Regions from separate parts of the Psychrobacillus sp. FSL K6-2836 genome, predicted to be linked through region 1. Evidence: riboswitches for the same ligand, from Rfam matches in the RefSeq annotation. Region 1 holds a riboswitch; each other region holds the start of a gene.
The links. Region 1 has a riboswitch for thiamine pyrophosphate ahead of tenA (thiaminase II). Riboswitches for the same ligand answer to the same signal wherever they lie in the genome.

Region 1 (11,090 bases):
AAGAGAATCTCAACTATTCGACGTGTTACAAAAGGTTATGGCGCTAATATTTTAATCATTTTGCCTTTTGATGACCAATCGGAAATGATCAGTCGAGAAGTTTCTCAATCTCCAATAAACTCAAGTACTGAAGAGCATTTTCCACAATTAGAAACCGATTATTCTTTAAGCCCTAAAAAAGAATTATTTCATAATACGTATTCTAACGAAATTGTCGTTACCACAGATACTGTGGATAATTCTAAAATTATAAATTCTAGTACATTCTACCAACAGTTCCAATCGACTATTTTCTCGATGCTTGGAAAAGACCAAAAAACAGTCAGTCATTTGTATGGTGTTTACCGAAGCCTAACTTACCGTGTCACTAATTATCTTCCTCAGTATAAGAATCTTTACGAAAAAATTGGATATCAGGCACTGACAATTTCGTTACAGGCGTCAAAAAAGAAAAAAATTCGTAATCTTGCAGGTTATTACACGGGCACTTTCGAAAAAATTTGCCAACGAGACTTGTTTGAATTCTATAACGAGTTTGAAGAATAATCGCTTCATTGGAACTATTCGTTCTGGTTATTCTGTGCATAAATGACTCCGGTCTCTTACTATATATCCACCTTCAACCTGTGCAATAATTACTACACCATATTATGTGTGATTTTAGTCCGCTCAAATTTTCAAGTACTCTTATGAAATGTTTTATTTAAACTATCGCTAATAAGTCAGATTTTTAAACTTTCTTCATTTATATTAAGCAAGGAACAGAACTTTATAGTACTCGGTTACGTCATTAAATTTAGTTAAGAGAAGGAGTGAGGTTATGGGATTCTGGTATTTTTTAATATTGTTCCTTGGATTATTTTTAGTAGTTTTAGGACTACTCAGGCACAAAAAATTTAGCTTGGTATTTGTAGGACTAGTATGTATCTCGTTATCCTTGTTTATGTTTTCTCCAGGAAGTGCGGAAATCATTTCAGAATTATTTAATTTGAATTAGAGTTCAATTTAAAAATAGCGAGTAAGTGAACGATAAATGGTCCACTCACTCGCTATGAATTAACCCTGTTGACTTTTTAGTGCCCACAAAATTTGTGGGGCAGCTTTTCTTCTATTAAACAGGCATGCCTATAATCGCTTTAGGCTCCAGAAATTCTTCAATTCCATAATCTCCCCATTCGCGACCAATACCAGATTGCTTAAAGCCGCCAAACGGTGCCGATATATCTGATTTACTATTATTGATTCTTATTTGCCCTGCTCGAATATTTAATGCCACTTTCTTTAGTTCTTCTTTATCATTTCCGAATATATAACCAGCTAGACCATAAACGGTATCATTGGCAATTTCAATAGCTTCGTCAATGTCTTTATACGTGATAACCGACATGACAGGTCCAAAGATTTCCTCCTGTGCGATGGTCATATCGTTTTGTACGTTTGTGAAAACCGTTATTTTGGAAAAGAAACCTTTATCAATTCCATCGGGTTTACCAGGTCCCCCTATAGCAAGTGTGGCACCTTCTTCTTCCCCTTTTTTGATATAGGATTGAACGGTTTCCCATTGCTCTTTGGAAACCTGTGGACCCATAAATGTATCTTTGTCCTGTGGATCACCAACAGGGAACTCCGTTACTAATTCCTTCATTGCTTCAATAAAATCATCATGCATTTCTTCTGGTACAATCATTCTTGTTGCTGCGGAGCATACCTGTCCTGTATTTGTAGCAATTTGAGTTATTGCGGTTTTCGCTGCTTCTTTTACATCGGCATCCTTTAAAATGACTAATGGAGATTTTCCTCCAAGTTCTAATGAGACATTTTTAATGTCCTGTGCAGCATTCTTCATCAAACTGCTTCCTACTGCTCCCGATCCAGTAAAGGATACAAAATCGATATCGGGATGAGAGCTAATGGCCTCCCCGACTATTGAACCCGAACCATTTACCAAGTTAAACACTCCTTTAGGGACCCCAACTTTGTCAAAAATTTCGGCAATAATAACAGCAGCAAATGGCGTTTGTGATGCAGGCTTCACTACTAAAGTGCTACCAGCTGCCAATGCACTAGCCAGCTTTGTAGAAATCTGATTAGTAGGGAAGTTCCAAGGTGTAATCAGTCCTGAGACGCCGATAGGTTCTTTCTTTATATAAGAGTTCTCTCTTTCCTCTATGAACTCAAATGTTTTCAATTCCTCCGCAGCCTGCTTAAAGTGTTTAAGCCCCATTCGATAATGGATTTCCTCCGATTTTGTTATTGGAGCTCCTAACTCTTCCGTCATTATTTTTACTAAATCATCTTTACGTTTTTCGTATTCTTTTGCAATATCCTCTAAAAGCTTTATCCGGTCATCCACTGATGTTTTTGAAAAGGTATGAAACGCGTCTTTTGCGGCCTGAACAGACCGATTCACGTCTTCTTCCGTACCGCTACTAATCTTACCAATCACTTCTTCTGTTGCAGGGTTTACTACTTCAATTGTTTCTGAACCAGTAGAGTCTACCCATTCACCATTGATGTATTGTTTTGTATGATTAAGCATAACCAAACCCCTTTATATGTTGACTTATTATAAATGTTCCCTTTTCAATTGATAGTAAACAATTGGACAACCAGGTTTAAGGAGGGGGGATTACTCGAGCGTTTTAACTTTCAGCGGAGATTAATCTTCTACAATTTCAATCACTTCCGTATAAATAGCATTGGCATATTGACTTAGCCGCTCACTCAAGTTTTCACCTAGTTTACTGTATTCACTATCTGCCTGCTCTATATGATTACAAAACTCTGCTACCAAACTTTCATAATGAGGGTCTTCTATTCTACTTTTTTCTACAGCCAAAAATAATTTCCATAGCTGCTCTATGTATCTCTTTTCTATTTCTGCATATTCATTTGCTCCTACTTTTTCAAGCACCTTCGACAATCTAATGCTGTATGTTTGAATACCCATTTTCTCAATATGCTCTGAGAACCAATTGAATAAGCTTTCATGTCCTCCGCTTTCAAGCTCACAATAATAATTGAACAAAATAAAAAAATCGTTCATTTTCTCGTCTTCTGTTGGGAAATCATATTGACCATAAGCAGCTAAAACAGCATTCCAAATATCATTATTAGTTTGCAATTCGCTTCGTTTTAATTTAATTTTCATTATTGTTATTTTCCCCCTAATACTGTACTTTTTCTAAAGTGCAGTCTAAGTCTTCTAAACTACACTATTAACCTCATTACAGTAATTACCATACTTTATATCGTGTTATTTCCAAGGATTATAATAGGGTAATAAAAATAATATTCAGACAATATTTTTTGACTCAGCTTATTTAACTTACTTGTGACTACAAACTTTTTAAACGATATATAGTACGATTTATATCTTCGCTTTGGCAGATCACGGAGATAACCGATACACCATCTGCTCCAGCCTGTCGAACTTTTTGTGCATTTTCTTCTGAAATCCCCCCTATTCCTACTATCGGAAAATTAGCGTACTTTCCTCGAATTGCACGTAAAAAATCTAAACCCGCAGGTGCTTTTGCATCGGCTTTTGAAATTGTATTATAAATGGGACCGATTCCTACATAATCCGCTCCATTTTTCACTGCTAACTCCATTTCAGTTAGAGTATGTACTGATACACCGACAATCATATCCTTTACTCTTTCTCGAAACGTTGATATTGCTACATCATCTTGTCCGACATGGATACCATCGGCCTTTAATCGAATCGCAAGTTCAACATCATCATTTATAATAAAAGGAACATGGTATTTTTGACAAAGCCTTTGACATGCAACCGCAAATTCCTCATAAGCAACACCCGTTAATGGAATATCCCCTTTTTCACGAAGCTGAAAGCATGTAATACCTGCTTTTAATGCATTCTCCAGTGTTTCTAAAGGGTCTGTTAGGCAATTCGCTGTTCCCATGATGAAATAGACTTCTAATATTTTACGATTCATATATTTCAACCTCACATATCTTGCTAGCTCTGTTAAAAGCAAAATGATTAGTTGGTCCATGACCGCTCCCAATATACAGAGGAGTTGCTATAGCCAATTGGATAAACTTTTTAGCTTCCACTATTGAATCGATGACTGCTAATCCATTTGCTATATTCGCTGTAATGGCAGCCGAAAATGTACACCCAGTTCCATGTGTATCTTTCGTCATGATACGAGGGGCTGAGATCGTGAATATGTTATTTCCCATATATACTGTATCTATTGCTTGCGCTCCATCTAGATGACCACCCTTCATGACTACACATTTAACACCAAAATTAAGCAATTCCCTTGCTGCTTTTTCAATATCTTTTGTTGTACGTATGGATATACCTGTTAGTACCTCTGCTTCAGGAATATTAGGTGTGCAAATTGTTGTATAGGGTAGCAATTTTTCTTTTAAAGCTATTATAGCTGCATCTTGTAACAAACTAGCTCCACCCTTTGCAATCATAACGGGATCCACAATTAGTGGAATATTCTGTTTCTTAACAATTTCTGCTACTACATTAATAATTTCAGCAGAAAATAGCATTCCTGTTTTCATTGCTTTTATTGGAAAGTCATCAAAAAGAACATTCAGTTGTTGTTCGACAAAATTTGGTTTTACTTCATAGATACCATGAACTCCCTTTGTATTTTGCGCTGTTAAAGCCGTAATAACGGTTGTACCAAAAACTCCTAGCTCCTGAAATGTTTTTAAATCGGCTTGAATCCCAGCTCCACCACCCGAATCAGAGCCTGCAATTGTTAATGCAATCATCTATTTCCCTCCGCAATCATTTGTAGTGAGTTGATAAATTGAACTGCAAACGTACCTACTTCCGGCCCGCGTTGTTCGGCAGCTTGTTTGTAATCAAGTAATACCGAAGCTATATCTTGCAGTGGATGTTCTGCTACAGCTAGTGTTGCGGCACAAACAGCGCTCAATAAGCAACCCATTCCAGTCACACGTGTCGCTAACTCATTCCCGCCGTTTACTTCAAGTACTTGCTGCCCATCTGTTACGATATCTTTTGGTCCTGTCACTACGACTAAGCATTGATAATTGAGGGCCACCTCTTTTGCAACGATCTCGATATCCATATTTCCTATACCACTATCGACTCCCTTTCCTTCCCAAGAAACTCCTGCGATTGCTGCTAATTCTCCTGCATTACAGCGGATACATTGAAATTGAATATGTGCGAGTAAATCCATGACCACTTTTTTCCGGTAGGCTGTTGCCCCAATACCAACAGGGTCCAATACTATGGGAATGCCTAATACATTTGCTTTTTTCCCTGCTACAAGCATGGTGTCAGCCGTTCGTGAATTTATGGTCCCAATATTGATAAGTAGGCCTTGCGAAATAGCGACCATGTCAGCAACTTCCTCTACTTCGTCTGCCATCACAGGAGAAGCCCCAATTGCTAATAAGCCATTCGCTGTAAAATTAGCTACGACATAATTCGTGATGCAATGTACTAATGGAGAAGATTTTTTAATAGTTGTTAGCATAACGTAACACTTCCTTTTCCCAATTTTGCAGCGTCCATGGCATCTCCCAAAATTGCCACTCGTAAAAGCAGCTTTTCTTAAAATGACTTTTAAATACTGCTGTCTTTTCTGGTTGTTCCTCAGCAAAACGATTCATCATCTTTTTTTGATTTGCAATTTTGTGTACCATTTCATCTGAACTATATAGATCTAGCCACTGTTGATAAAGCGCTATTCCTGGCTCCGCATGTTTATAATATTGTCCAATTTCTTGATATAACCAAGGACAAGGGAACATTGCTGCAAATGCTTCTGCTACATCTCCATTTTGTGCTGCGTTATACATATGTGAGACATAATTATACGCAGCTGGTGCAGGTTCAAAAACTTTAATTTCTTCTTTAGATACACCTAATTGCTCAAAGGTTGTGCGATGCATATCTAATTCAGCTTCATGTATAAACTGAGCTGTTTGAATGAAATACCGGATATCTTCATCATAGGTTGCCTTTGATGCAGCAATTGCAAGTACTTTCGTATAATGCTTCAAATAGTATGCATCTTGTAGCATATACATCTTAAATTTCTCCATTGGTAATGATCCATCTGCAATTCCCATCACAAAAGGATGATGAAAGCTGGCTACCCAATACATATCTGTCTCTTTTCGGATTATTTCACAAAATGACACTCTTCGTCCTCCTCCATTGTCAGACGTAAGCGCAAAAAAACCTCTACTAAAAAATAGTAGAGGTTGAAAAAGTGCATACGACACCACTTCATTGCTCCCTACGTCAGTATTAACTGTCAGGTTCTAAGGGTCAGGTTTTAACCTTCTCAACACATATGTGTCCCCCCGCAAAAACATTTAATTAGTATCTAGCTTACCGCATTAAATTACTTTAATCAATAACACATCTTCCAAACTAAAATTTTTATTGATTGTTACATCTCCCAAATAGACTAGTAGTCTTCCTAGCATAGAAAAGCTCTTAGTTTTTATTTCAGACTCTGAATCTTTCGGTTCACATCATTCACAAGGGAACTATTCTGTTTCAAAAGCTACTGTTCTCTTGCATAACTATAAATTCAATATTAATGAAATTTGGAAATTTAGTTCAAGGTCTGATAGATCACCGAAGTTTTATACTATAATGTCTGATTGATTTGGGTATCCCTTTCAACTTGAGTATACTATTGTATACTAAATGCCTAATCCGATATTCTAAAAAGTATAAATCTATATACGAATCTATTTGTGTCAAAATTTCTCCGATCACGCTACCGGTCTTGATAAAATCTTTTGACTCTTGCTTACTATGTAGCTTCTCTATTATTGCGATGATGTATGAATCATAATGATTTTCTGGGACCCCTTTAATTTCACCATCTACCCATAAGCGTAACACTTCTTTATTTAGAGCTAGTTTTTCCCATTCCATTTGAAATTCAATGCGTTCATTATCAGATAAAGGTTTATTCCCTTTATTATTTTCAAAGATTAGCCTTATATTTTTAGAATCTAATTGACCTGTATGGAAAATAGATTGCTCTTTTTTAATATCGCGATATCTCTCATTGACACTCGTGGATTTCATAAGAAAAACCTCATTTGGCTTTTCCCTCAATAAATAGAGAAAAAATCGTAGACCTGTTTGTTCATCTGGATTATCACCATACCAAATATAAATGGGAACATTATTTGCTATATCCTCAATCTCACGCAATGTATTGGAAAACTTATTCACATATTCATAATCATCGTTCTCTAGGTTAATATTTTCATATAACCATTCTTTGCGAGAGTTTTGTCCTATTTCCTCTTCTAGCTTCCACAAAGGTCCAATTGAAAAAGTGTCTGGAAATCCAATTACAGTCTTTGGTCTTTCAAGTCCTACTCTTAAAGAACCTGCTGCCGATTCTGAAGTTACAATATGAACAGCACCAAATTTCTCCAGACCTTTTACCCGTCTCCTTTTTTGAATATGTTTATTTATTTCTTCTACAATCTTGATCATTCCATCCTGATTCACAAAGAATGCTCTTCCTTCCACTTGCTTTCTTTCCAAGTGGTTAAGCGTTTCAAAATCATCTCTATGATTGATTTCAAATGTCTCACACTTACTGCTATCATTATTTAAGTCCGAAATTGTTATATACTTTTCTGTTTCAATCCGATAAACAAAAACGACATTAGGCTCTATTAATATATAGATATATGGATAATTATCTTTAGTTCTAATTAAAACCACCCCCTGTTCAAGAATTCGCTTCCGTTAAGCACTGATGGAAAATTCTATATCTTCTGTGTCAACTATAAATCTGTAGGGTATATTCGTCAAACAGTCATGATGTCAATTCCAATTTTCCAAAAAAAATGACTCCCATGTCGGGAGTCATTTTGATAGCCTATTTATCCCGCATTAACAGGCAGTAATACTTTCACTTCAAGGCTTTTCTCAAGAAAAAAGTAATAATGGGTGCCAACTGCCTGTAAAAGCCTGTATGATTCAACTAACAATCAGTTAGGATGAAGAGCCTCCCTCTGATTGAAGTTTCACTCTATTGTGCTGTATACCCGCCATCAACTGTTAATACATTTCCGGTCATAAACGAAGAATCATCCGAAGCCATGAATAATACTGCTTTAGCCATTTCTTCTGCTTGACCAAGACGCTGCATTGGTGTCATCGTTTTCAATATTTCTTTGCTTTCTTCCGGAATAATCGGTGTATCGATGAAGCCTGGTGCCAATGCATTTACACGAATATTTTTAGTCGCATATTCCAATGCTAGTGAACGTGTCAAGTTAATCACTCCGCCTTTTGCTGCATTATAAGCGGCCGATCCAGGTGAGCCTACCCAACCGTACATGGAAGCGGTATTAACAATTGTTCCTCCACCAGATTTAAGCATTTCACGGATTGCATCACGCGCAACTAAGAATACACCATCTAAATCAACATTCACTGTATTACGCCATTCTGCATATTCTAACTCTTCTGTAGGAGTTACGCGACCAATACCTGCATTATTAAAAACTATATCCACTTTTCCAAAAGCGGCAATTGTTTCTTTGTATATATTTTGAACTTCTTCTTCACTTGTAATATTAGCTTTAACAAATAGCGCCTCAGCATTTTGTGCTTTTAACTCTGCTTCAAATGCTTTTCCTTTTTCTTCATTCAAATCTACTAACACTACTTTTGCACCCTCTTGTACAAAAAGTCTTGCTGTTGCTGCGCCGATTCCCGATGCACCACCTGTGATTATCGCTACTTTGTTTTGTAGTTTCATTAGAAAAGCACTCCTATCCAAATAAAATTTAAATATCTAAATTTTTATATCTCGAATTAAAGATATTTATATTATTAATATATTCCTCTTTTTTACGAAAGTCAAAATATTGGATCTGACGTTTACTTTTTATGCCCTCCAAGTAATCCCGCGCGCTTTCTTGCAGTTCCTGCTTCTGTGTAAGATACTGCACGTAAAACTGCAGTAGAGCCGTATTTACTCCGTAGTGCATCCATCGTTTTTCCTAGCTTTCGTTCCTTCCATTTATTTTCTTCAAACAAGCTAAGCTGCATCGAATACTCTGGTTCTAAATTGGTAATCGAGAGAGACAATTTCCGAACAGGACGGCGATCATAAAATTCATCAAAGATTTGTTCACACACTTTATAAATGGTCATTGTGGCATTTGTCGGCTCATCGATGGAACGAGAACGATTAAACCCTCCACCAAAAGCGTCTTTGCTATACTCAACAGATAGATGTATCGTTCTACCAGCCATTTCTGCTTCGCGTGCACGCCTTGCTACATCCTCACACATTTCCAAAACGACTGCCATGACTTCTTTTTTACTACGATAATCTCGAAATAATATTTGTCCTTTTCCATAACTAATTTGTCCTCCTTCAAGAGGCGCTCCGAGCTCGGATAAATCTATCCCCCACGCATGATGAAAAAGTTGGTTTCCCATCACTCCAAACTTCTCCTCGAGCAAAGATAATGGTGTTTTCGCCAATTGCCCAACATTGAAAATCCCCATATTATTTAGCGTCTTTTTTAGACGGGATCCAATCCCCCACATATCACTTAATGGAGTTACTGGCCACAATTTCTCTTGAACGTCTTCATATGTCCATTTAGCAAAACCAGTTTTTTTCGCTTCTAAGTCAAGTGCCAGCTTAGCCATAAGCATATTAGGCCCCATTCCAACCGCACAGGGTAACTGAAATTGAGCATATAGTTCATCTTGTATACGTTTTATCGTTTTTTCAACGGGTCCCCAAAGCTTTTCTGTTCCGCCAAGATCTACGAAACACTCATCGACACTGTATACATGAATCGATTCATATGGGACGAACTGATGTAAATAGCGTGTAATTTCCATCGATACTCGAACGAAAAACTCCATTTTAGGTTCAATAAGATGAATCGAAGGATGATCTGGTATTTCAAAAAGTCTCGTTCCAGTCTTTACACCAAACTGTTTTTTCATAGGTGGGGATGCGGCGAGCACGATACTTCCTTTTCGCTCCAAATCTCCAATGACTGCAATCGGAGTATTCATGACATCCAGACCTGCGTCTGCTGCTGCACAGCTCGCAAAAAAACTACGTATATCAATACATATAATTTGCCGGTTTTTTAGTCCTTCATACATATTATTTACCCCTCTCTAGGAACGTATGTTCTTTATAGTATATTACGAACACAGGTTCTTATTCAATGGTAAATAATAGAGTGTATAAAAAACGTTCCTATAGCAGGAACGCTTTTTTTATTTGAGTTTCATGACAAATTCAAGACCAGTAGGATTCTCTTTCAAATGATTCGTATACTCAGTAAAAACTAAGCTTAATCCTGTTAAATCATCTGGGAGTGCTGGAGATACTACAAATTTCTGTGTAGAATGACCTCCCGATCCCCTTCCACCGGTAGGACGACAATCATAATTTTCATTTATATGTAAATGAAAAGCGCCTTCATAACGACTGCGACGTATTTCCTCCAGATGATCCAAATTTTTTGGAACATCCCAATCTATAGTAAGATATATCACACTTGCATTATCAAACTGTCGAATGAAAGTAATTGAGTATAAACGTTCCGCCTTTTCAATTGCTTTCATAACTGGTAGATGAAGTCTGAAATTATTCGGCTCCACCTGAGGCCGAAAGATTTCCTCATTTCTCAATAATCCAAATAACGAGTTTAACAAATCCTCATAAACACCATACTTTTCCGTCCATTTAGTGATAGATTCAATAGGCGGTACACCTGGATTGTTATTCGAAAGTTCTTTCCGTTGCTTTAACAGTGCACATAATTGTTCATCAATCGTTGAAAGCTGTTGATCATAATAGTCAGTTTGGTCCACTTCTCTTTTTTTCATATTAGTCTCTTCCTCTCCTATTTATCCCGGTTTAACTCATCAATCCGTTGAATGGCGTCATCTACATTTCTAACTCCAATTACTTCTATTGAAAGATTAGATGATTTCACTACCTCATTACCCTCTTCCAAATTTCCAATCGGAAGAATTATATAGGGAAGCCCGATATTATTTGCACTTAGAACTTTTTCCTTTATAAGAC
Region 2 (11,090 bases), on a different contig from region 1:
CAGGAACTTGGTATGCAAATTGTGGAGGTATTCCGTGAATGGGTGAAAGATACAAACATCTCGGTTGCCCAATTAATCGGCGGAGCAAATATTAACAGACAGATTGATGTGCTTAAAAAGAAGCCGACAATTGTCGTTGGTACTCCAGGCAGATTACAAGAGCTAGTGAAAACTAAAAAACTAAAAATGCATGAGATAAACATCGTTGTTCTAGACGAAGGAGACCAACTCCTAAGCCGAGAGCATCGTACAACTGTGAAAAGTCTAGTCGACGCAACTGTGGAAAGTCAGCTGATTGTTACTTCTGCAACAATTACAGAAGAAATAGAATTAGTTGCGGAACGAATGATGAAGGATCCTGTGCGTATTCAAGTATCTGCAGAAGATGTCCCATCGCAAGGTGAAGTTGTACACAGTTTTGTGAAGACGGAACCTCGTGATAAAACCGAATTGTTACGTAGAATCTCTTATTTAAAAGGTATGCGTGGTCTTGCGTTCGTAAATAGTCTAGATCAGCTCTTAATGAAGGATGCAAAACTTGCATATAGAGATGCACCAATCGTTTCTCTTCATTCGGAGATGAAAAAAGATGAACGGAAGAAAGCATTGGATGATTTTAAAAGCGGTAAGGTGAGCTTATTGATTGCTACGGATGTGGCAGCAAGAGGCTTAGATATTTCTGGGCTTACACATGTTATCCATGTAGATGTACCGCATTCGGTCGAACAGTACTTACATCGTTCGGGACGTACAGGACGTGCTGGAGCGGATGGAGAGGTAATGACGTTGTTAACTTATTCTGATGAAAAGACGTATAAAAAGTGGACAAAAGAGCTTCCTAAAAAGCCAGTTCAAAAAGTATGGTATCGCGGCGAATTAATCGAGGGATCATCCAAAACTATCGCTCAAAAGGGGAAATAAAGATGGATTTTCAACAAAAGCTTGAAGAATATGCTGAATTAGTAGTAAAAGTGGGTCTGAACATTCAGCCTAACCAACCACTTCTTATAAATACGACGACGGACACAATTGAATTTACACGTTTAATAGTGAAAAAGGCGTATGAAGCAGGTGCGAAACGAGTAGACGTAAATTATACAGATGAAGTAAGTGCACGTGCATTTTATGATTTTGCTCCAGATGATGCCTTCCATGAATTCCCGAAATGGGCTGCTATGCAGCGTGATGAGCTAATCGAAAATAAAGGCGCATTATTATGGATTGATGCAGATAATCCTGACCTATTAGAAGGCGTTTCGATTGATCGTATTTCAAGCTTTCAAAAGGCAAGTGGCAAAGCGTTAGAAAACTATCGTAAAGCAGTGATGAATGATGTTATTACATGGTCAATCGTTGCAATGCCTTCAGAAAAATGGGCTGCTAAGGTATTTCCAGACCTGAAGCCTGAGCAACAAATGCAGGCATTATGGGATTTAATATTCCAAGTTGTGCGTATAGGTGAAGGAACAGCTGTTCAAAAATGGAAAGAACATATTGATAACCTCGAAAGTAGAGCAACACTATTAAATAATAAACGCTTCAAAAAGCTGCACTATAAATCAGAAGGAACAGATATTCAAGTCGAGCTTCCGAAAGAACATATTTGGATGTCAGGAGCAAGTAAAAATGGTCAAAACGTTCCGTTCATAGCGAATATGCCAACAGAGGAAGTATATACTGCACCACTCAAAACAGGTGTAAATGGCTACGTAAAAAATACAAAGCCTTTTGTCTATCAGGGGAATATAATAGATGATTTTACTTTAACCTTTGAAAATGGCAAGATTATTTCCATTACAGCGTCAACCGGTGAGAAGCTATTGCAAGAGCTAATTGGAACAGATGAAGGAGCAAAATACTTAGGCGAGATTGCTTTGGTACCACATGAATCACCTATTTCTGCTTCGAATGTATTATTCTTTAATACATTATTTGATGAAAATGCCTCCAACCATTTCGCTATTGGGGAAGCATATCCTACATGTGTTGAGGGTGCTCGTGGTTTAAATAAAAGTGAACTAGAGGACATTGGTATTAACACATCAATAGTTCATGAAGACTTTATGATTGGTAGCGGAGACATGGATATTATGGGTGAATTAGTAGATGGAACAATGGAGCCTATATTTACAAAAGGTACTTGGGCTTTTTAAGGAGTTGATAGGCTTGAAGAAATGGCTTTGCACTTTAATCATTCTATTTATTTCATTTGGATCTATCACGGTAGATGCCAAGGGAACAGAAGTGTATATTGCGCTTGGAGATTCCTTAGCAGCCGGTCAAACACCGAATCGAGCTATAGATACTGGTTATACAGATTTAATAGCACAGAAGCTAACTAGGACTGGGCAGCTTGCTTATTATACGAAAGCATTGGCTTACCCGGGTTATACAACTGCGGATGTGCTTGCTAAGGTTAAGACGGATGAAGCAAAGGAAACGTTGAAGAACGCTACGTTAGTTACTATATCAGCAGGAGCTAATGATTTGCTACAAATGGTGCAAGTCAATTCAACAAGTGGTTCCATTGCCTATCAGCAAATCCCAGCTGATTTTGCGTTAAATAATGTTCGAAAAAACATAGAGCAAATTATTACAGAAGTACAGGCAACAGCACCAAAAGCAAAAATTTATGTAATGGGCTATTATTTTGCCTATCCTCATGTGAGAGCGTCCCAAAAGGAAGGTATTAAGAAAGAGTTAGACCGATTGCATACCATTTTAAAAACGCAGTCGGAGATTAATGGGGCGACATATGTATCCGTAGAGGAATCGTTCGGTGTAAACGCTACAACTCTTTTACCAAATCCTGCAGATGTGCATCCAACGATGGAAGGATATCGTGTTATGGCGAATGCATTCTTTAAGCAATATAACAATGGGATATTTGTGACACAAAGTGAGTTGCCAGCACCAAATCCAATTACTTTTGAGCAAATTTTGAATGCAACTAATGATCAGATGAAGTCTCCTGTGGCAAGATCAAAAGGAATGGATAATTACTATTCGTTAACAGAAATGAAGCCATTAATATAGCTTAGGCACTACTAATGTATAGTTGCGCATAAGCATTTGGAAGTTGCTCAAACGAGGTAGATGTTGCGGATAATCAGACAAATGTTGCGCATACATGTCGAAACATTGCGCAAAGTATAATGCACAACAACAAAAAGCTGTCCCCGAATCAGGAGGACAGCTTTTTAGCGTGCAGTTTTTTTAGATTTTATTACTTTTCGTATAATGGGATAAACAATTGGGGCCCATTTAATAGCTGTTTTGACTAAGTTTTTTACTTTCATCGTAATCGCTCCTTGGCTTTCGATCTTAATAATTATGTACCCTCAAAAGCCTATACTCAAACGTTCACTTTAACGCAAAACTTTAATACCTTGGACGATATTCCAAATCATTACTATTACATAAACGAGCATATAGACAGCGATAAGTATGAGCGGTCCTGCTGCCATCCATAACGAAGGTTGTTCATTAAATCCTGAAGTAATAGGGAGAAAGCTTGTAAAAACGCTTATGAATAAAATTACTAACAAAATAACAGGGATGATATGAGAGATTAATGATTTTTTTGCATGATATTTAACCTCAGAATCCTGCGATATAAAATAAACGATAATGGGCAATAAAAAGGGTGCAAACAATACACTAAAATAGGAAAGTGCTGATAAAATTCTAGGATTATCCAGTCTACTCAACCTCCTTCTTTTTTACGAAATACTTTTATTTATAACTAAGGAAACTAAAATATTTTTGAAGGTTTCCGTAGAGGAAATAGATACATATTCTTTTTCACCATGCCAATCTCCGCCACTTGGTCCAAACTCAATGGCACCTGCTCCAGTTTCCGCATAGAATCGAGCATCTGCAGCTCCATGCTGTCCAAATAATACAGCAGGTTTTCCTATAAACTGTGATGTGACATAAGCAATGCGTTGTATATATGGGTTGATAGCTTTCGTTGTTACTGCAGGAGCAGTCGTTTGAATCTTTAGTTCACTATTGGGAAATTCCCCTGCCAACTTTGTAAGATCTGCGATAATACTCTGCATATCCTGTCCAGGAACGAAACGAAGATCATAGCTTATTATGCAATTGTCAGGTACAACGTTATAGCGTTCGCCTGCTTGTATTTTTGCCAAGTTTAAGGAAGGATAATCATAGAACTCATTGCTTGCAGTTAAAAAAGAAAGCGTGCGGAGCTGTTGGTCAAAGAGAAAGGCTTGTTCAATAGCATTTTTTCCTTCCCATGGACGGCTTCCATGGCTAGATTTCCCCTTGAGTATGACATCAAATTGAATAATTCCTTTTGCCTGTAAGCCAATCTTTAGGTGGGTAGGCTCACCACATATAACAAAGTCACCAGTATATCCTTGATCTACTAAAAATTTTGATGTCTCACCGTCTGTTTCCTCATCCGTTACAATATGTAATTGAATTTTTTTAGTTAGATTTTTAGGTTCTTTAGATAGCTCATAAAAGGCTTGCATCATCGCAGCAACTCCTGCTTTCATATCAGCAGTTCCGCGACCATATAATAAATCTCCTTCTATAAATGGCTCGAACTGCTCTGGGTTCCCCGGAACAACATCTACATGACCGTTCCAAATCATACATTCATCACCATCTCCAATTACTGCCACAAGCATCAGTTTTTCCTCATGCTTTAAGACGGTAGTAGTAATCCCTCGTTCCTCAAGCCAATTTTCACAGAATAATAAAGCATTATTTGCGCCTTCGATTGTATCGCTTTTGATACGTACCAAATCCTTTAATAAGGTAATCATGTATACATCCCCTTTTGCATATAGTATTTTTACAAGTATAACAAATGAACAAAAGAAGGTTGCATTACTTATTTTATTCAGCTACAATGAATTCGAACTAAATAATTCAAACCACAAGGGGCGCCGGTGATTCGGCTGAGATAGTACCCTTCGAACCTGTAAGTTAATGCTTGCGTAGGGATGTGGATGGAAACTGACAATCGCGCGATGTCTGGGTCTATCCCAGGGGTCGTTTTTTTGTGGTCAAAAAAGGGGATTGTTATGAAAAATAAACGAGTATTAATATTAATGGAAATAGCTATTTTTGCGGCGCTAGGATATGTTTTAGATATGATTGGCTTTGGAATGCCACAAGGTGGATCCGTAACATTCGTTCTTGTACCTGTTATTCTAATGGCCTTTCGTCGTGGCGTTGTTGCGGGACTTGCTACTGGCTTTTTAATAGGTGTATTACAAGTAGTGACAGGTCGTTTTTATGCAGCCCCACTATCATTTGAAATAGTTATTGCACAGGTAGCAATCGATTATTTCATCGCCTTTATGGTTGCAGGATTCGCAGGCTTTCTAAGACCTGCATTTATACAAGCATTTGAACAAAAGGATAAAGTGAAAATGATTACAGCAGTTGTCATTGGTGCATTCATCGCTGGCTTTCTTCGCTATTTAGCACATGTGACTTCAGGTATTCTATTTTTTGGAGAATTTGCTGGTGATCAAAACGTGATTTTGTATTCTTTAATCTATAATTCTACTTATATGATTCCAGTATTTTTAATAGCTGCTTTTATTTGTTCTGTTTTATTTGTTAAAGCTCCGCGCCTAGCACTGCCGAATTCTCACTAAATATGATATGATTAGAATACATTTAGTGAAGAAGGGATCTTGTTAAGATGATTGTACAAACTGACGAAGAGTTAGTAGCATTAAAAAAAATAGGTCGTATTGTTGCAGAAATTCGTGATGTGATGAAAGCTGCAACTAAACCTGGGATTACAACGAAAGAACTGGACGAAATCGGTGGCAAGCTATTTAAAGACCATGGTGCTATTTCTGGACCAATGGGTGAATATGATTTCCCAGGATATACTTGTATCAGTGTTAATGAGGAAGTAGCACATGGAATGCCAGGCTCTCGTGTTATTCAAGATGGCGATATCGTGAATATCGATGTTTCTGGATCACTTGATGGTTACTTTGCAGATACTGGGATTTCTTTTGTTGTTGGTGAGGGATATGAAGAAAAAGAAAAGTTATGTGCAGTAGCTGAGAGTGCATTTGATCGTGCGATGCTAAAAGTTAAGGCTGGTTCTCGTTTAAATCAAATCGGGAAAGCCGTAGCAAGAGAAGCGAAAGATAATGGCTTACATGTTATTATGAACCTAACTGGACATGGTATTGGGAAATCATTACATGAAGCTCCTCAGCATGTACTGAATTATTACGATGCATGGGATCCTACGATATTAAAAGAGGGAATGGTTTTAGCTGTAGAACCGTTTATTTCTGAGAAAGCAGAACATATTGTGGAATCCGGTGATGGTTGGACATTTGTGACTCCTGATAAATCGTTAGTAGCACAGATTGAGCATACGATTGTTGTGACAAAAGGTGCTCCTATTTTATTAACTAAATTAGATTAAAACAAAACAAAACGCCTTCGAAATTTTACTATTTCGAAGGCGTTTTATTTAAGAAGAATATTCCTACAATCAGTACACAACTTAAAAAAAGTGAGGCTGCGGTTAGGAGTAGTTGACTAAAGTTATGTTGAATTGCTACTCCGATGAAAGTCCAGATAAAAACAACCGACATAAGACGGTCGAAATAATGATAACGAAAATGAAGAGCTATGGCTGTCGCAATGGTTAAGAAGATAACTCCCCAAAGCGATTTTGTCATACCAAATCCATCGAATTCATAAAACGTTAGGAGATAAGATAGATTTGTGAAGAAACTGATAAATGTCCAACCTAAAAGGAAGGAAATTGGCAAACGATTCTTTCGATTAATATCATCTAAAGGATAGGTTAAATACAATTTAAACAAGCAGCTTAGTAAGACAGTGAGAATACCAAAAGCATATCCAAACAGTTCGTAATGCCAACTAAATATGCACAAAATATATAAAATAGAGGCTACACCATATAATAGAATGCGCTTCGTAGGTATTGGACGAGAAAATTTGTAGTCCTTCATAATATTCCAAATCCACCAAGCTAATAATATAAAAATAACAACCCATATGTAAAATACATAATTTGCTGGAGTAAAAAATACAGGAAGTCTATGGAATATTTCGCCACTAGTTTGACCATTTATGGGAAGTAAATTAGATAGTAATTTAACGATTACAGTAGATATAAAAAATAACATTAAAAGGATTATTTTTAACATTCAGCTGCCTCCTTCTATTTAATAAGTATACCTTTGATATATAGCAACAACAAATTAGAATTATGAATGTTATGTGACGAAAATCAAACAATCTGCATTAGAAAAACATGATATACTAGAATTCTAAAATAATTGTCAATATAGGAGGAATATTTAGATGATTGAACAAACTTATCCGGTTGTTTGGGATCTTGATCGCTTTTTTGAAGGGGGTAGTAGCTCACCATCTTTAAGAAGCCATTTGGATGAAGTAAAAGGAAAGCTGAGCGGCTTTGAAACTAAACTAAAAAACTTTGAATCTCCGGTATCTATTGCTGATGTTTCGAAAATCGAGCAAATGATTAATGAGTTAAAAGATATAGCAACCAATTTATCAGAAGGTGGAGCAGTAATAGGTTGTTTTTTAGCACAGGATACAACAGATAAGCATGCGGCATTATTACAGGGGGAGGTAGGATCGCTATATGCTAAGTTTTCTTCCCAAATGCTAACCATCCAACAAGTGCTAAGTAAAACGGAGGAAACAGTGTGGGAGAAGCTACTGCAAACTGCTGAGCTTTCTCCATTTGCATTTGTATTAAATGAATGGAGAGATGAAGCAAAGCGGATGCTCTCTGAAAAAGAGGAAGACATGATTACGACACTTGGAGTGGATGGTTATCATTCATGGGGACAGCTTTATGATTTACTAGTTGGTGATATTCGCATTAAGCTTACAATAGACGGTGAACAAAAAGAAATGTCGGTTGGCCAAGCAAATAATCTAAGTTCTCACGAGGATGCCACGATTCGTAAAGAGTCATTTGAAGCACTAGAAGCTGCTTGGACAGATAAAGAAGAATTCTTTGCAAAAACACTGAATCATATAGCAGGGTTCCGTCTTGCTATTTACGAAAAAAGAGGATGGAATTCCGTTTTAGAAGAGCCTCTCCAGATTAATCGCATGAAAGAAGAAACACTAAATGCAATGTGGGGTGCTATCTCGAAAAATAAAGCTCCATTCGTAGAATACTTAAATAAAAAATCGGCAATGCTAGGCGAAAAACAAATGCATTGGTATGACTTAGACGCACCAGTTAGTACTTCTACGGAGAAAATGGATTATCAACAAGGCGCAGAGTTTATCTTAAAGCATTTTAAAGAATTTGGACCAAAATTAGAATCATTTTCAAGAAATGCATTTGAAAAGGGTTGGATTGAGGCAGAGGATCGTCCAAACAAACGACCAGGAGGATTTTGTACAGGTATGCCTGTATCGGAGGAATCTCGTATTTTCATGACATATAGTGGATCAATGTCCAATGTTTCTACATTAGCTCATGAATTAGGTCATGCCTTCCATTCATATGCTTTAAGACCGGTACATTGGATGAATCGTCAATATGCAATGGGGGTTGCTGAAACTGCCTCCACATTTGCAGAAATGATTGTAGCAGACGCTGCTGTAAAAGAAGCAAAAACAGATGAAGAAAAAATTGCTTTACTTGAAGATAAAATCCAACGTAGTGTAGCATTTTTCATGAATATCCATGCTAGGTTCTTATTTGAAACTAGATTTTATGAGGAGCGAAAAAATGGAATCGTATCTGCAGCTCGATTAAGTGCTTTAATGGAGACAGCTCAACAAGAAGCATATGGCGATGCATTAGATACAACTCATCCACACTTTTGGGCATCTAAATTACATTTTTATATTACAGAAGTACCATTTTACAACTTCCCGTACACATTTGGTTACTTATTCTCTTTAAGTATTTATGCAAAAGCTATAAGCGAAGGGGCAAACTTTGAGGAAAAATATATTGCTTTATTGCAAGATACTGCAGTAATGTCAGTAGAAGATTTAGCGATAAAGCATTTAAATGAAGATATTACTCAGGAATCATTTTGGATAAAGGGGATTGATCTTTGTATTCAAGACGTGAATGAGTTTATCCAATTAACTAACGCAAAAGGGTGAAGGTGTTTGATTTATCTAGAAGGAGATACATGTTATTTACGAACAATGAATATAAAAGATGCACCAGCCCTAGCGGATCTGACTTATCGCAATAAGGTGTATTGGTCTGTTTATGAACCGTTACATCGAGATGATTATTACACGACTTCTGTTCAACGAGAGAAAATTCGAGAATCTCTCACGTTATCGAAGGAAAAAAGAGAATATAGCTTCGGTATTTTTGAGCATCAGACAGAAAGAATGATTGGCAGTGTATCGCTATACAGTATTAAAAGAATGCCTTTTTCAAGTGGGCTTATTGGTTATTCTATGGATGAGCTTTATATTGGAAAAGGAATTGCTTCTGAAGCAGTACATCTAGTTACAATATTTGGTTTTGAGCATGTCCAATTAAATCGTATCGAAGCATATGTATCTCCGCGGAATAATGGCAGTATAAAAGTCTTAGAAAAAAACGGTTTCATGCAAGAGGGTCTACTAAGAAAGTTGCTCTATATCAATGGTAAATGGCAAGATCATTTTATATATGCATCCTTAACTGACGAACATTGAAAGAGTAAGAATATACTTGATAAACTAAAAGAGGCTGGGACAGAACCCAAAAACAGCATTTTTCTCAGTGAGAAAAATGCTGTTTTTTTGCTATGCACAAAATTGATTTCCATTCCAGGGACGCTTTCCACGGGCGTGGCCTGAGCCTGTAGTCTCAGGTGTCACGCTATTCCCGTAGGAGTCGCCCCTACATTTCAATCAATTTTATTAAATATCCACTAATAAGTAAAGTTTTCTCCTTATCCAATAAAATTGCTACTTCTGTCCCAGTCTCTTCTTTATACTATTCCTGTCGATTTCCCGGGAAATAATTTAGTTTTTGTCGACATTACCATCTGTCAATAAATCAAGTCGACCAGTTTCTGGATCAATAATCAGACCATGAACCGGAATTGTTGGAAGCATAAGCGGGTGATTTCGAATCATTTCAACACTATGTAAAACACTACTTTCTACGTTGGAAAAACCTTCCAACCATTTTTCTAAGTTCACTCCAGAATTTTTGAGGATATCTAATACAAGAGGGTCCACTCCTCGAGTAATCATTTTATCCATAATTTTATCGGTTTCGATAGCACTCATTCCACAATCATGATGACCAATTACATAAATCTCATCAGCCTTTAGCTCATAAACAGCTACGATAAGGCTGCGCATAATTCCGCCAAATGGATGGTTGATGATTGCTCCAGCACTTTTAACAATTTTCACATCACCATTTTTAATATTCATGGATTTTGGGAGCATTTCTGTTAACCTTGTATCCATGCAAGTTAAGATAACAATTCGTTTATTTGGAAATTTTGTAGTTAAAAATGGTTCGTATAGTTTGTTTTCCACAAAGTCATCATTGTACTTTAAAATCTCTTGAAGGCTTGGCATTGTATTCCCCCTTTATGTTGTAATTATATTTTATAGGAAATGAAAGATAATTGCTTTACTTAATACTTGTGCCTGTCAAAACAAGACTTCAAAAGGATGAAGAAGAGGGAAGCTTTTGATGCACCTAGCTTTACTCAAGAGACTATGGTGATCATCCTTGAAAGAAGCGCACATCCGTACCGTATAACAGGTATCTATAAAGAGTGATTACAACTTCCCAACCATATACTTGCACTCATCGGGATTTTACTTGCTCTACTCAAAAAGTAACTTGCTGATATCTATCCTTTACTTGCGTTTAAAGACAATTCACTTGCTATGTAGAAATTTCATCCATAAATAAGTGCGATTCTCTACCAACTCGACTAGAGCTTTGGATATAATTTATATTACTGTATAGAGATTCGTTTCTTTCTAAATAAGTGTCATACATCATGGGTACTTATCGTACAATTTAATCTTATTAATGTATAAAGAGCAATAGAGTTGTTCACCACAGTGGA
Region 3 (11,090 bases), on a different contig from region 1:
AGTTGTTTTATCGATACGGTTGACGATAGTCTTCAAGGAATCTACGATAGCAATACCGACGTAGCAACTCTGTCGAAATTTGGTGGTGGTATCGGTGTTTATATGGGTAAAGTGCGTAGTCGTGGGTCTTCTATTAGAGGTTTTGTAGGCGCATCTAGCGGTGTACTTCCTTGGATTAAACAGCTTAATAATACTGCAGTAAGTGTGGATCAGCTTGGGCAGCGCCAAGGAGCGGTAGCTGTTTACTTAGATGTGTGGCATAAAGATATCTTCACATTTTTAGATCTACGTTTAAACAATGGGGATGATCGCCTTCGTGCGCACGATATTTTTACTGGCGTGTGCTTGCCAGATTTATTTATGGAGAAAGTAGATGCTAGAGAGGAATGGCATTTATTTGACCCGCATGAAGTTCGCCAACTAAAAGGCTATTCGTTAGAAGAATTTTATGATGAAAAACGTGGTGATGGATCATTCCGCCAAAAATATGAGGAATGCGTCAGCGATCATCGTTTGTCTCGAGAAACAGTTCCCGCTATTGACTTGATGAAGCGAATTATGCGCTCTCAGCTAGAGACAGGCGTGCCATTTATGTTTTATCGTGATGAGGTCAATCGTAGCAACCCTAACAAACATGCTGGGATGATTTATAGTAGTAATCTTTGTACGGAAATTTTCCAAAACCAAAGTGCAACAACATTCGAGTCGATTCAAATGGAGGACGATATCATTGTCACTCGTCGTAAGCCAGGGGACTTTGTCGTATGTAATTTGTCCTCTATTAATCTAGGTCGAGCAGTTCCGGCAGATGTATTAGAAAAGCTTATAAAAATTCAAGTTCGAATGCTCGATAACGTGATTGACCTAAATATGATTCCAGTTCCTCAAGCTGAGCGCACAAATTCTAGATACAGAGGGATCGGTCTAGGAACATTTGGATGGCATCATTTACTTGCATTAAAGAATATTCGCTGGGAATCAGATGAAGCAGTAGAGCTTGCGGATACATTATACGAAAAAATTGCTTACTTAACGATTAAAGCTTCTGCAGAGATTGCAATGGAAAAAGGAGCATATCCATTATTCGAAGGGTCAGACTGGCAAACAGGGGTCTATTTTGACAATCGTGGGTACGACAACGAATCGTGGAATGAACTACGAGAGCAGGTAAGCAAAAGTGGAATACGGAATGGTTATTTAATGGCAGTTGCTCCGAATTCTTCGACATCCATTATAGCTGGAAGTACTGCAAGTATTGATCCTATTTTCCAAAAGTCGTACTCCGAAGAGAAGAAGGATTATAAAATTCCAGTCACAGTACCGGATTTAAATTCCGAAACTACATGGTACTACAAATCTGCTTATTTCATTGATCAGCATTGGACACTTAAACAAAATGCTGCACGCGGGCGTCATATCGACCAAGGTGTTTCGCTAAATCTATATGTGCAAAATACGATCAAAGCAAAAGAATTATTAGATTTACACCTAGATGCCTGGAATAGTGGACTGAAAACAACTTACTATGTGCGTTCCACTTCAGTTGAACTAGTAGATTGCGATTCTTGTTCAAGCTAATGAAAACAATTATTTGTTACTTAAGTTATAGCGGAAATACAGAGGAAGTAGCGGATCTATTGAAGGAGGAATTGGAAGACAGCAACTTCGATATAGATATGTACAGCATTGGCTATGGTGCGGTACCGAATTTGTTTGAATATGACCTTATTTTTCTTGGAACTTTTACTTGGGATAAGGGAAGTACTCCAGAGGAAATGAAGGATTTTGCGAAAGAAGTTGGAGACAAGCCTAAAAATGTCTATGTCTTTGGGACTGGAGACACACAGTTTGGCGGAGATAACTTGTTTTGTAACGCTGTAAACAAATTGGCTCGTTTCTATGAAAGTAATTATCCGGGTTTGAAAATTGAGCAATCACCGAGAGGTAGCCAGGAGCAGCTGGTAACTAAATGGTTAAAAGGAGTTTTGGAACATGCAGAAGGCAAAAACATTAGAACCTAGAAATCCAAATAAATCGACAGGAATTTTCAACGGTCAGTCAAGTGGGATATTAAACTGGAACGATATTGCGTATCCACATTGGCATAAGATGTACAAACGCTTGCTAGGCAACTACTGGCAGGCAGATGAGATCAATATGTCCAATGACATTAAGCAGTTTGCAAGCCTTAGTCAGTCGGAGCAGGATGCCTATTTAAAAATTATAGGCTTACTTGCAACATTAGATGCACCTCAAACACGTACTGCTCTGCTTCTATCGCTATATGCAACCGATCCGTCTGTACAATCGATTATGGCGGTCATAGCGCAGCAGGAAGCGGTACATAATGAAAGCTATTCATATGTACTATCTTCAGTTGTATCACTTGACCAGCAAAATAAGGCATTCGAATTTGGAAGAACAGACGAAATTCTGCTCAAGCGCAATCAAAATATCGCCAAGTATTATAATGACTTCGTTGAAAACCCTACGACAGAAAATATAGTGAAAACTTTAACGTATACAACCTTGCTAGAAGGCTTATTTTTCTATTCAGGCTTTGCATACTTCTATAATCTTGCTCGCTATAACAAGATGGTTGGGACTTCTACAATGATTAGCTATATTAACCGAGACGAGCTAGAGCATGGCCGGTTTATATCAGAACTATTTAGAGCGACTCTTTCAGAAAACCCAGAACTGAATAACGAAGAACTAATCGAATGGGTATACGAGCAATTTAAAGAATCCGTGAAACTAGAAATAGAATGGTCGGAGTATGTATTAGCCGATATTGAAGGAATCGAATTAGCGGAAATGCATGGGTATATTAAATACCGTGCAAACAAAATGCTACGTCTTATTGGGCTTAATGAAATCTATCCTGAGTATGTGGACAATCCGATGAAATGGATACGTGCATACGCAGACAATATTGATGGCACAAAAACAGATTTCTTTGAGCAAAAATCTCGCCAATATGTAAAAGTAAATGCTATTGATAATGGATTTGATGATCTGTAAAAAGGAAAACGCATGTATGGTCGTAAACCATTCATGCGTTTTTGTTATTTTTGAATAGGACCGTTGTTAATAGTAGAAAGGGCTTCAATAATTTCAAAGATTTTCCCACGAATATCTGTAATACTGAAGCTTGCTAAACGTGCAGAGTGCATTGTTAAATATCTTTGTGCAGGTTTGTTCAACAATCATTCCCGCAAAATGCAGTTAAATCGGGAACTGTTCTTGGCGAAACATATTATGTTCAAGTATAGGTCCATGGATAAGTGAACAACAAAAGACCGTAATTCAATAAAATGAAATACGGTCTTTAAGCAGGCTAAATCAAGAAACCCACTCTAATATTTCGATACGATTGCCAAATGGGTCATGTACATATATTCGATCGGCTCCCGGCAAATCGATATCGACTACAAAGCTCACATCACTTTTAGATAAATGTGCCTTTAAAGCATCTAAATTTTTTATTTGAAAAGCAGGATGAGCTTTTTTAGCTGGTGCAAATGGTTCCTCAATTCCTATATGGATTTGATAGGAGCCAAATGCAAACCAAACGCCACCTCTTTTCTTTAGGAGCTCTGGTTTTTCTACTTCTGTAAATCCTAAAATCTCCCCGTAAAATGTTCTAGCGCGTGATTCGGAACCTTTTGGAGCAGCTAATTGAACGTGATCGATTGATTGAAATACAAATGACATCATTATCCCCTCCCTATACTTTCATTTTAATAGAAAGTTATATATAAGGATAATTTATTAAAATCATTAGTGTACATAAGGATTTCTTATGAGAATTTAGCTAATATTTTATTAACCGTATTTTTATTACGAGCTGTTGAGGGAATACCTAGTTTCCGCTCAAAAAAAGCATTCGTAAATTTCGTTTGATGATAATTTTTCGAAAGACTAATAATCACATTTTGTTTCTTCCAAACAACAAAATCATCATCGATTAAGCTCGTAAGCATCTCCTGTTGCTCTTTAGAAATTTCCTGAGCTAAAAACATGACATACACTTGCTCCTTGGAGAAGATAGAATGTTGCCTAATCTCCTCCAATTCTTCTTTAGAACGAACTGCTACTGGTATTTCAAATCCATATGATTCTCGGAGAGCTGCCTCTATAGCAGGTGCATCAATACTAGATTGTTCAACAAGCACGTTTCCGGTCTGAATATAGGTTTGTACATTTCTATAGCCCATCTCTTCAAAAAGAGATTTTAAGGATTTCATATCTACCTTATTTTTTGCTCCAAGATTGATCCCTCGAAGTAATACAACTGACGACATCCCCATCACTCCTTTGCAAATGTTGATATGCAGCCCATTACGTCGTCAACTTCATTCGTTCGGTCCGTCACGTACTAAGTACGCTCCTTTCCTCTCTCAATCATTTCCTAGTACTGCACTACATTTTAACATTTTGTTAAAATCATAAAAGTTCTGCCTCTATTTTAACTAAGCCAGTAGGAGTTCGTACAGCTTAAAACTAAAACGAATAAAAACAGTACTACTATCAAGGCATCTACTTTACTTACTGAAATAACATGAAAGAAACTATTTCTCGGCTCTCCTGTAAAGCCCCTTGCTTCCATGGCGAAAGCAGATCGCTCCGCTTTACGAACAGCACCCGCAAGTAAGGGGATAAGCACTAGACGAGATGCAAGTATCCGTTGCAAGGCATTTTTCTTCTGGACAATGCCTCTCAATCGTTGTGCTTGTTGAATTTGTATGAACTCGTCTTTTAAAACAGGTAAAAACTGAAAGCCTACTAAAATACCATAAGCAATTTTGGGAGATAGTTTCAATTGCTGCATTAAGCTCAATATGAAAGTAACTGGATTAGTTGTTAGCGCAAATAGCAGAGACAAACTAGAAAAAGCCAGTACGCGAAAGGTCAATGAAAGTGCATGATCTAGCTGGATTTCTGTTACACCAACAGATCCGATTGACCAAATGATAGGACCAGATTTTTCCTTAGCAAAGATAAGTGTGGTCCAGAAATAACCAAAAGCAGTAACAAAAAAAGGAAGCATAAACAACAACCATTTCTTCCAGTCGATCTGGCTGAAGAAAACTTGTAGCAACAGCACACCGACCAAAAACACAAGGGGAGTCCAAGGGTCAAAGAAAAATGCCATCGTGAACATACAAATTGTAATTACTAAAAACTTCACCGAAGGATTCATCCTATGAAAAGCATTCTTCACGACACATCAATCCTTTCGGTGGAAGTAAGTGGTGATCCAGTAATAACTGCTCATTCTGCCATAGAGTTTCAGCTACAAACTTTCCAGTCAAGCGACCATTATTTATCAATAAAATAGAATCGGCCAAACAATGGGCGAACTCCATATCATGCGTGACGATTAAAAAAGTAGTTCCAGCACGTGCACGTTCATCGATTAATTGAAGTAACTCGGTCAAAGCTGCCGCATCCTGACCGGAAGTTGGCTCATCCATGAGTATAATATCGCGTCCATCACAAAGCATGGCTGCGATAGCCACTCGTCGCTTTTGCCCATGACTTACTGCAAAGGGATGGGAATCCGTAATAGGTAGCAGCTGCAATCTAGTCAACATTTCATCCACATTATTTCCGCCACCATAACCAACTTCATCTCGCACATTTTTGGTGAGAAATAAAAACTCAGGAGATTGAGGAACATATCCTAAATACTTCGGTTCTACACTGCCACTCGAAGGAACTAGTTGACATAATGATTTCAACAAAGTAGACTTTCCGCTACCATTTGGTCCGGCAAGAACTGTTATTTCACCATGATTTAATGTAAAGGTGGTTTCTTGCAAAATGGGTTCTGCTTGTACTTTACTAACTACTAATGAAGCATTTGCCCGTATACTGCTTGTTCGTTTTTCTAACTTAGGAGCTACTTCGCCTTTATGCAAGGAAATACTTCTTTCAAAAAAGCCTCCCCATAAATCCAATCGATGCTCAATGGCTACTATCGTCATCTTTCGTTTTTGCTGTAAATCATCTAACCACTCTACATACTTTTTCGCGGTATAAGGGTCTAAATGAGAGATTGGTTCATCTAGCAGCAGTATTTCTGGATCCATAATAAGTGCGCAGGCAGTCGCGATACGTTGCTTTTGTCCGCCAGAGAGTTTCTGAATAGTTGCGTGCCGAAATTCAGTTAATTCGGTTAAAGTTAGCACGTCAGAGATTCTTTTTTCCATTTCTTCGCGTTTAGTATGCAAATTTTCAAGCGTAAAAGCAAGTTCCTCTTCGACTGTTTGCATGCAAAATTGAGCATCTGGATCTTGAAAGACGGTCGCTATTCTACGGTTTATTTCCCCGGGAATGAACATCGAACTGTCCTTCCCGAATAGCTTAATCTTACCCGTCAAAATACCGTCGCAGTTATCTGGATATAATCGATTGCACAGGTAAAGTAGTGTAGTTTTCCCACAACCACTAGGTCCAGTTAAAACAACCCTGGACCCTTTCTGTACGGTAAAAGAAAAGTCATTTAAAATCCATTTTTCCTCGTCGGGATAACGGAAACTTACTTTATCAAATTGAATAACCTCATGCACGAACCTCACCCTTTTTCGAACGAGAGATGGCATAGCCACGAAGCGAACCGGTCGCAAGTAATCCGTCTGCTACTGCCTTTCCACCAACACCTGCAAGCAAAGCCCCGCTTAGTATACGAATTCCGAGCATTAATGCTACATAGCTCGTGCTATACACCGTAAACCCACCTAACAAATAACCATAAGCAAAACTAAATACTGAAGATCCAACACCGGCAAGTATCAGCACCCATAGGTCAAAACGCTTGTAACGCGTCGCAGCAAATACTGCCTCTGCACCTAAACCTTGAATCACCCCTGAAAGTATTAAACGGGGACCAACCGCATTCCCTAATAACACCTCAATTGCTGCGGCAATAGTTTCCGAAACAACGGCAGCACCAGGCTTGCGGATAATATACATACAAATAATTGACACGATAAACCAAATTCCAAAAATCCACTCATATGCAATCGGTCCTATAAACCCAGCCCAAATATTGCCGACATGCAAAAATAGCAAGTAAACAATACCAAATACAACTGCAAATAAAGACATAAGTACAATCTCTTTTAACTTCCAAGACTTCAGCACACTAAAGACCCCCATGCGAAGGACTATTAATACTCATTGAAACCGTCATCACTAAATGCTTATATTCTTCAGAGCGAGCATTTGTAAAAGCTTCTTCGTAAAAAGCGAATACATCATGAATATCGCCGTGAATTCCACTTGCATAATGCATCGATTCGTTAAATACGCCATGTTCTTTTGCACGGTCCACCTCTTGATAAATAATCTCCATGTAATTCGGATTATTCATTGGATAAAGGGCAAATTGAGAAGACACGTATTGCTTAGTCGTGTCATTATTTGCGACTTCATCTCCTTTATCTAAATATACATCCCCAGCAGTATCACCAGGACAACCAGCAGAAAAAGTACCAGATAAAGCAGCGTGCACACCTGTTTTAGCTGCATATAAAGTAAGTGCTTTCGCCACATTAAACACATGCACTTGTTTTCCACGAATTACTGTCGAAACATCATCCGTATGCATCCACACATTTGACGTATCTGTTTCTTGAAGAGCTCCTTTAATCACCGAGATAAAATCATTGGTCATCGGATGTAACGAAAAACGAAATCCGACGATAGGACTTAAACCGCATTGCATAATAAAAACCTCCCGAAAAATTTTTCATAAAAAAAGACCACATCCGTGAAGATGCAGCCACTTATCCAACATGAAAAATTCGGAAAGTCACCGCACTTCCTCACGCAGGTATTATCCTGATCGAGTAATAAGGGATCGGAGCTAAAAAGCTCTCATCACAGCCAAAGTGGGCACCCCTAGTGCAGAAAACGGTATGTAGTTTTTTTAATGTGCCCAAAGTATAACGCAGGTATTTGAAGATGTAAATATGTTTGCAAAATTTCGTACTTTCGTCCATGCTTTATTTAACACCACTATTTGGCTGCTGGGTGCATTGTAATACTGACCGAGCTGTAAGATCTTTTACAAAACGGTGAAACACCCGAATAGAGAAATCAAAGGAGGAAGAAGTCTTGGAAAAAATATACATAACACGTAAACTACCGGAGGAAATCGTAGAGCCTTTAAGAGAAAAATTTGACGTTCATATGTGGCATAGCGAAAATATTGGGATGACATATGAAGAGATAAAAACAAATGCTAAAGACGTTGATGCTCTTTGGACAATGTTATCTGATAATATCGATTGCGCACTTATAGAAAGCCTTTCAAATGTAAAAGTAATTAGTAACTTTGCTGTTGGCTATAACAATATAGACATAGATGCAGCAAAAGAACGCGGTATCGTTGTAACTAATACACCAGGTGTGTTAACAGAGACAACGGCAGACTTAACATTTGCATTATTATTAGCAACAGCTCGAAGAATAACAGAAGTGGAACAAGAAATTCGTACAGGTAATTGGACATCCTGGTCGCCAATGCAATATACAGGAATGGATGTTTTTGGTGCGACGCTTGGTATTATTGGGATGGGACGCATAGGCGAGGCAGTAGCCAGACGTGCGAAAGGCTTTGACATGAATGTGCTCTACCATAATCGTTCTAGAAAACTAGATGCGGAAGAAACATATGGTTTAACTTATACTGAATTAGACGACTTATTAAAGCAATCTGATTTTGTTATTCTGTTAACTCCGCTGACGCCAGAAACAAAAGGACTTATAGGTAAACGTGAACTAAACCTTATGAAGGAAACTGCAGCAATTATTAATGTCGCACGTGGTGGCATTGTAGATGAACAAGCTCTTTACGAAGCGCTTGTATCTAAAAAAATATGGGCTGCAGGACTTGATGTATTTGAACAGGAGCCAGTCCCGGTGGATCATCCTTTATTGACATTGCCTAATGTAACTGTATCGCCACATATCGGTAGTGCCAGTATCCGAACTCGTCTAGCGATGATGCAAATGAACGCAAAAGATATAGAAGCAGTACTAGAAAACAGTGAACCTCAAAATCGAATTGTATAAAATGAAATTTTAATCAGTGGGGGGGTTCTTCATCCCCCACTGATTGATAATAGAACTTAGGCAAATACGCTGCGTCCTACGGCAATGCCTAAGTGACCAACATCCTGTTTGCCTGAACCATTTGGGCTTTTACGGGTTGTTGATCTTCCTATTACGCTTTGCTGCTTGTCACAAGCCTTGAAGTAGGTGTCTTACTGTCCGTTAAAGCGGATAGTACTTAAGTGGCGGTTCAAATATACAAGGACAGCTCTTTCTTTTCACTAATAAATCAAACTAATTATTTCTAGTTCTAGTTGAATTACCTCAAATAATCCTCCGTAAAAGCAGAAAATTCGATAATCCCAAGATTGAATCTAAATACCTAATTAAAACTGCGAAAATCACATAATAAATACCATAAAATCATAACTAATAGTCTATAAATTTAATTGTGATTATTTTGAATTATTGTATAATATACCGTTTTTTCGCTTGTTCTATTTGCTTCGCTATAAAAACTCTAGTAACATAAACACTCATAAAATAGACATACCAGAATTTTGGGGATTTTGGTGACAAAGTTCTATAAAAAAATTCATATGATTAAACTTGAGAAAAAAGGGTATGTATTGGAGGGCATGACTATGTGTCTATTTTAATAAATAGAGAAAAGGGGAAAAATAATGAGGAAAATTATGTTGTTTATTTCTTTGTGTGCATTTTTAGTACTAGGTGCATGTAGTAGTGAATCTAGCACAGACAGTATTGAAGTGATTAAATTTGCAGATGCAGGATGGGACAGTATACGTGTTCACAATAGTATAGCCCAATTAATCGTCGAAGAGGGCTATGGCTATGAAACCGAGGTTACAAGTGGAACTACCGCAGCTACGTTGCAATCACTTGAACAAGGGGACATCAATGTTTATATGGAGATATGGACAGATAATACAAAGGAAATTTATGAAAAAGCAATTGATAGTGGAAACATTGTGAAATTAGCAACTAATTTCAATGATAATACGCAAGGACTATATGTTCCAACTTACGTGATAAAAGGGGATAAAGAAAGAGGGATTGAAGCAGTTGCACCTGATTTGAAAACTGTCCAAGACCTAGAGAAATATCCAGATATTTTCCAAGACCCTGAAGACAACACCAAAGGTAGAATAATTGGTGCACCTTCTAGCTGGGCTGTAAGTGAACACTTGGAGACGAAACTTGAAACATATGGCCTTGACGCGAACTACAATTACTTAGCACCTGGATCTGACTCTGCAATAGTAGCAGATTTAGCGGGAGCATATAAAAAGGGTGAACCATGGGTAGGGTATTACTGGTCGCCAACATGGGTAACTGCTAGTTATGACTTAACATTACTTGAGGATACTCCTTATGATGCAGCAACTTGGGAAGAATCTAAAGGAACTGAATTTCCTCCGAATGATGTTGTAATTGCAGTTCACAAAGATTTTCCAACGCAAGCTAAAGACGTAACTGATTTCTTAAGCAAATATGAAACTAGTAATGCTCTAACAGAAGAAGCATTAGAATATATGAATGAAAACGAAGTAGAAGCAGATGAAGCCGCACAGTGGTGGATGAATGAGCATGAAGATATTTGGACTACTTGGGTGTCTGAAGAAGTTGCAGAAAAAGTGAAAGCAGCTTTGAAATAATGGTTCATGATCATAGTAATTTAACCATAAAAAGTGAGGTGTATGCGACTGTTCTTTTTGATACAGTCCAAAGTGTATGACAGAATTTCCAGAAGTAAGAATTCCAATTGGAGATGTAGTAGAGAATTTCATTGACTTTTTAGCGATGAATTTTGAAGCGTTCTTTGATTTTATCTTTGTTATTTCCTCTACCATGATTAAGGGGCTTGAAGCAGGTCTTCTAGCAATCCCTTGGTGGATTTTTATCATAATTATCTTTCTTTTAGGGTGGTACTTTACAAATTTATATGGAGGACTTCTTTTTGGCCTCTTTATATTCTTAATAGGTACATTCGATTTGTGGCC

Region 2: another riboswitch for thiamine pyrophosphate. It lies ahead of thiT (energy-coupled thiamine transporter ThiT); the one in region 1 lies ahead of tenA (thiaminase II).
Region 3: another riboswitch for thiamine pyrophosphate. It lies ahead of MKY37_RS08980 (YkoF family thiamine/hydroxymethylpyrimidine-binding protein); the one in region 1 lies ahead of tenA (thiaminase II).

What each region holds. Positions count from the first base shown of each region.
Region 1 is NZ_JBBOOM010000005.1:453-11,542, forward strand. Features, by position in the region: gene MKY37_RS22265 (helix-turn-helix domain-containing protein) at 1-546, shown strand, start outside; gene MKY37_RS22270 (aldehyde dehydrogenase family protein) at 1,112-2,539, opposite strand; gene MKY37_RS22275 (DMP19 family protein) at 2,660-3,151, opposite strand; gene thiE (thiamine phosphate synthase) at 3,339-3,962, opposite strand; gene thiD (bifunctional hydroxymethylpyrimidine kinase/phosphomethylpyrimidine kinase) at 3,952-4,767, opposite strand; gene thiM (hydroxyethylthiazole kinase) at 4,764-5,504, opposite strand; gene tenA (thiaminase II) at 5,488-6,174, opposite strand; TPP riboswitch at 6,253-6,351, opposite strand; gene MKY37_RS22300 (DUF1835 domain-containing protein) at 6,617-7,735, opposite strand; gene MKY37_RS22305 (SDR family NAD(P)-dependent oxidoreductase) at 8,046-8,780, opposite strand; gene MKY37_RS22310 (Y-family DNA polymerase) at 8,903-10,156, opposite strand; gene MKY37_RS22315 (hypothetical protein) at 10,274-10,888, opposite strand; gene MKY37_RS22320 (S16 family serine protease) at 10,906-11,090, opposite strand, start outside.
Region 2 is NZ_JBBOOM010000001.1:3,173,519-3,184,608, forward strand. Features, by position in the region: gene MKY37_RS15130 (DEAD/DEAH box helicase) at 1-921, shown strand, start outside; gene MKY37_RS15135 (aminopeptidase) at 924-2,153, shown strand; gene MKY37_RS15140 (SGNH/GDSL hydrolase family protein) at 2,167-3,036, shown strand; gene MKY37_RS15150 (DUF4870 domain-containing protein) at 3,369-3,701, opposite strand; gene MKY37_RS15155 (M20 family metallopeptidase) at 3,723-4,799, opposite strand; TPP riboswitch at 4,906-4,997, shown strand; gene thiT (energy-coupled thiamine transporter ThiT) at 5,061-5,642, shown strand; gene map (type I methionyl aminopeptidase) at 5,690-6,439, shown strand; gene MKY37_RS15170 (tryptophan-rich sensory protein) at 6,468-7,193, opposite strand; gene MKY37_RS15175 (M3 family oligoendopeptidase) at 7,351-9,153, shown strand; gene MKY37_RS15180 (GNAT family N-acetyltransferase) at 9,160-9,705, shown strand; gene MKY37_RS15185 (beta-class carbonic anhydrase) at 10,018-10,587, opposite strand.
Region 3 is NZ_JBBOOM010000001.1:1,945,445-1,956,534, reverse strand. Features, by position in the region: gene MKY37_RS09025 (ribonucleoside-diphosphate reductase subunit alpha) at 1-1,578, shown strand, start outside; gene MKY37_RS09020 (flavodoxin) at 1,578-2,021, shown strand; gene MKY37_RS09015 (ribonucleotide-diphosphate reductase subunit beta) at 1,993-3,024, shown strand; gene MKY37_RS09010 (YdhR family protein) at 3,069-3,206, opposite strand; gene MKY37_RS09005 (VOC family protein) at 3,346-3,717, opposite strand; gene MKY37_RS09000 (DUF1697 domain-containing protein) at 3,804-4,307, opposite strand; gene MKY37_RS08995 (energy-coupling factor transporter transmembrane component T family protein) at 4,472-5,194, opposite strand; gene MKY37_RS08990 (ABC transporter ATP-binding protein) at 5,208-6,578, opposite strand; gene MKY37_RS08985 (ECF transporter S component) at 6,571-7,149, opposite strand; gene MKY37_RS08980 (YkoF family thiamine/hydroxymethylpyrimidine-binding protein) at 7,154-7,735, opposite strand; TPP riboswitch at 7,816-7,923, opposite strand; gene MKY37_RS08975 (2-hydroxyacid dehydrogenase) at 8,128-9,087, shown strand; gene MKY37_RS08970 (ABC transporter substrate-binding protein) at 9,750-10,745, shown strand; gene MKY37_RS08965 (ABC transporter permease) at 10,822-11,090, shown strand, end outside.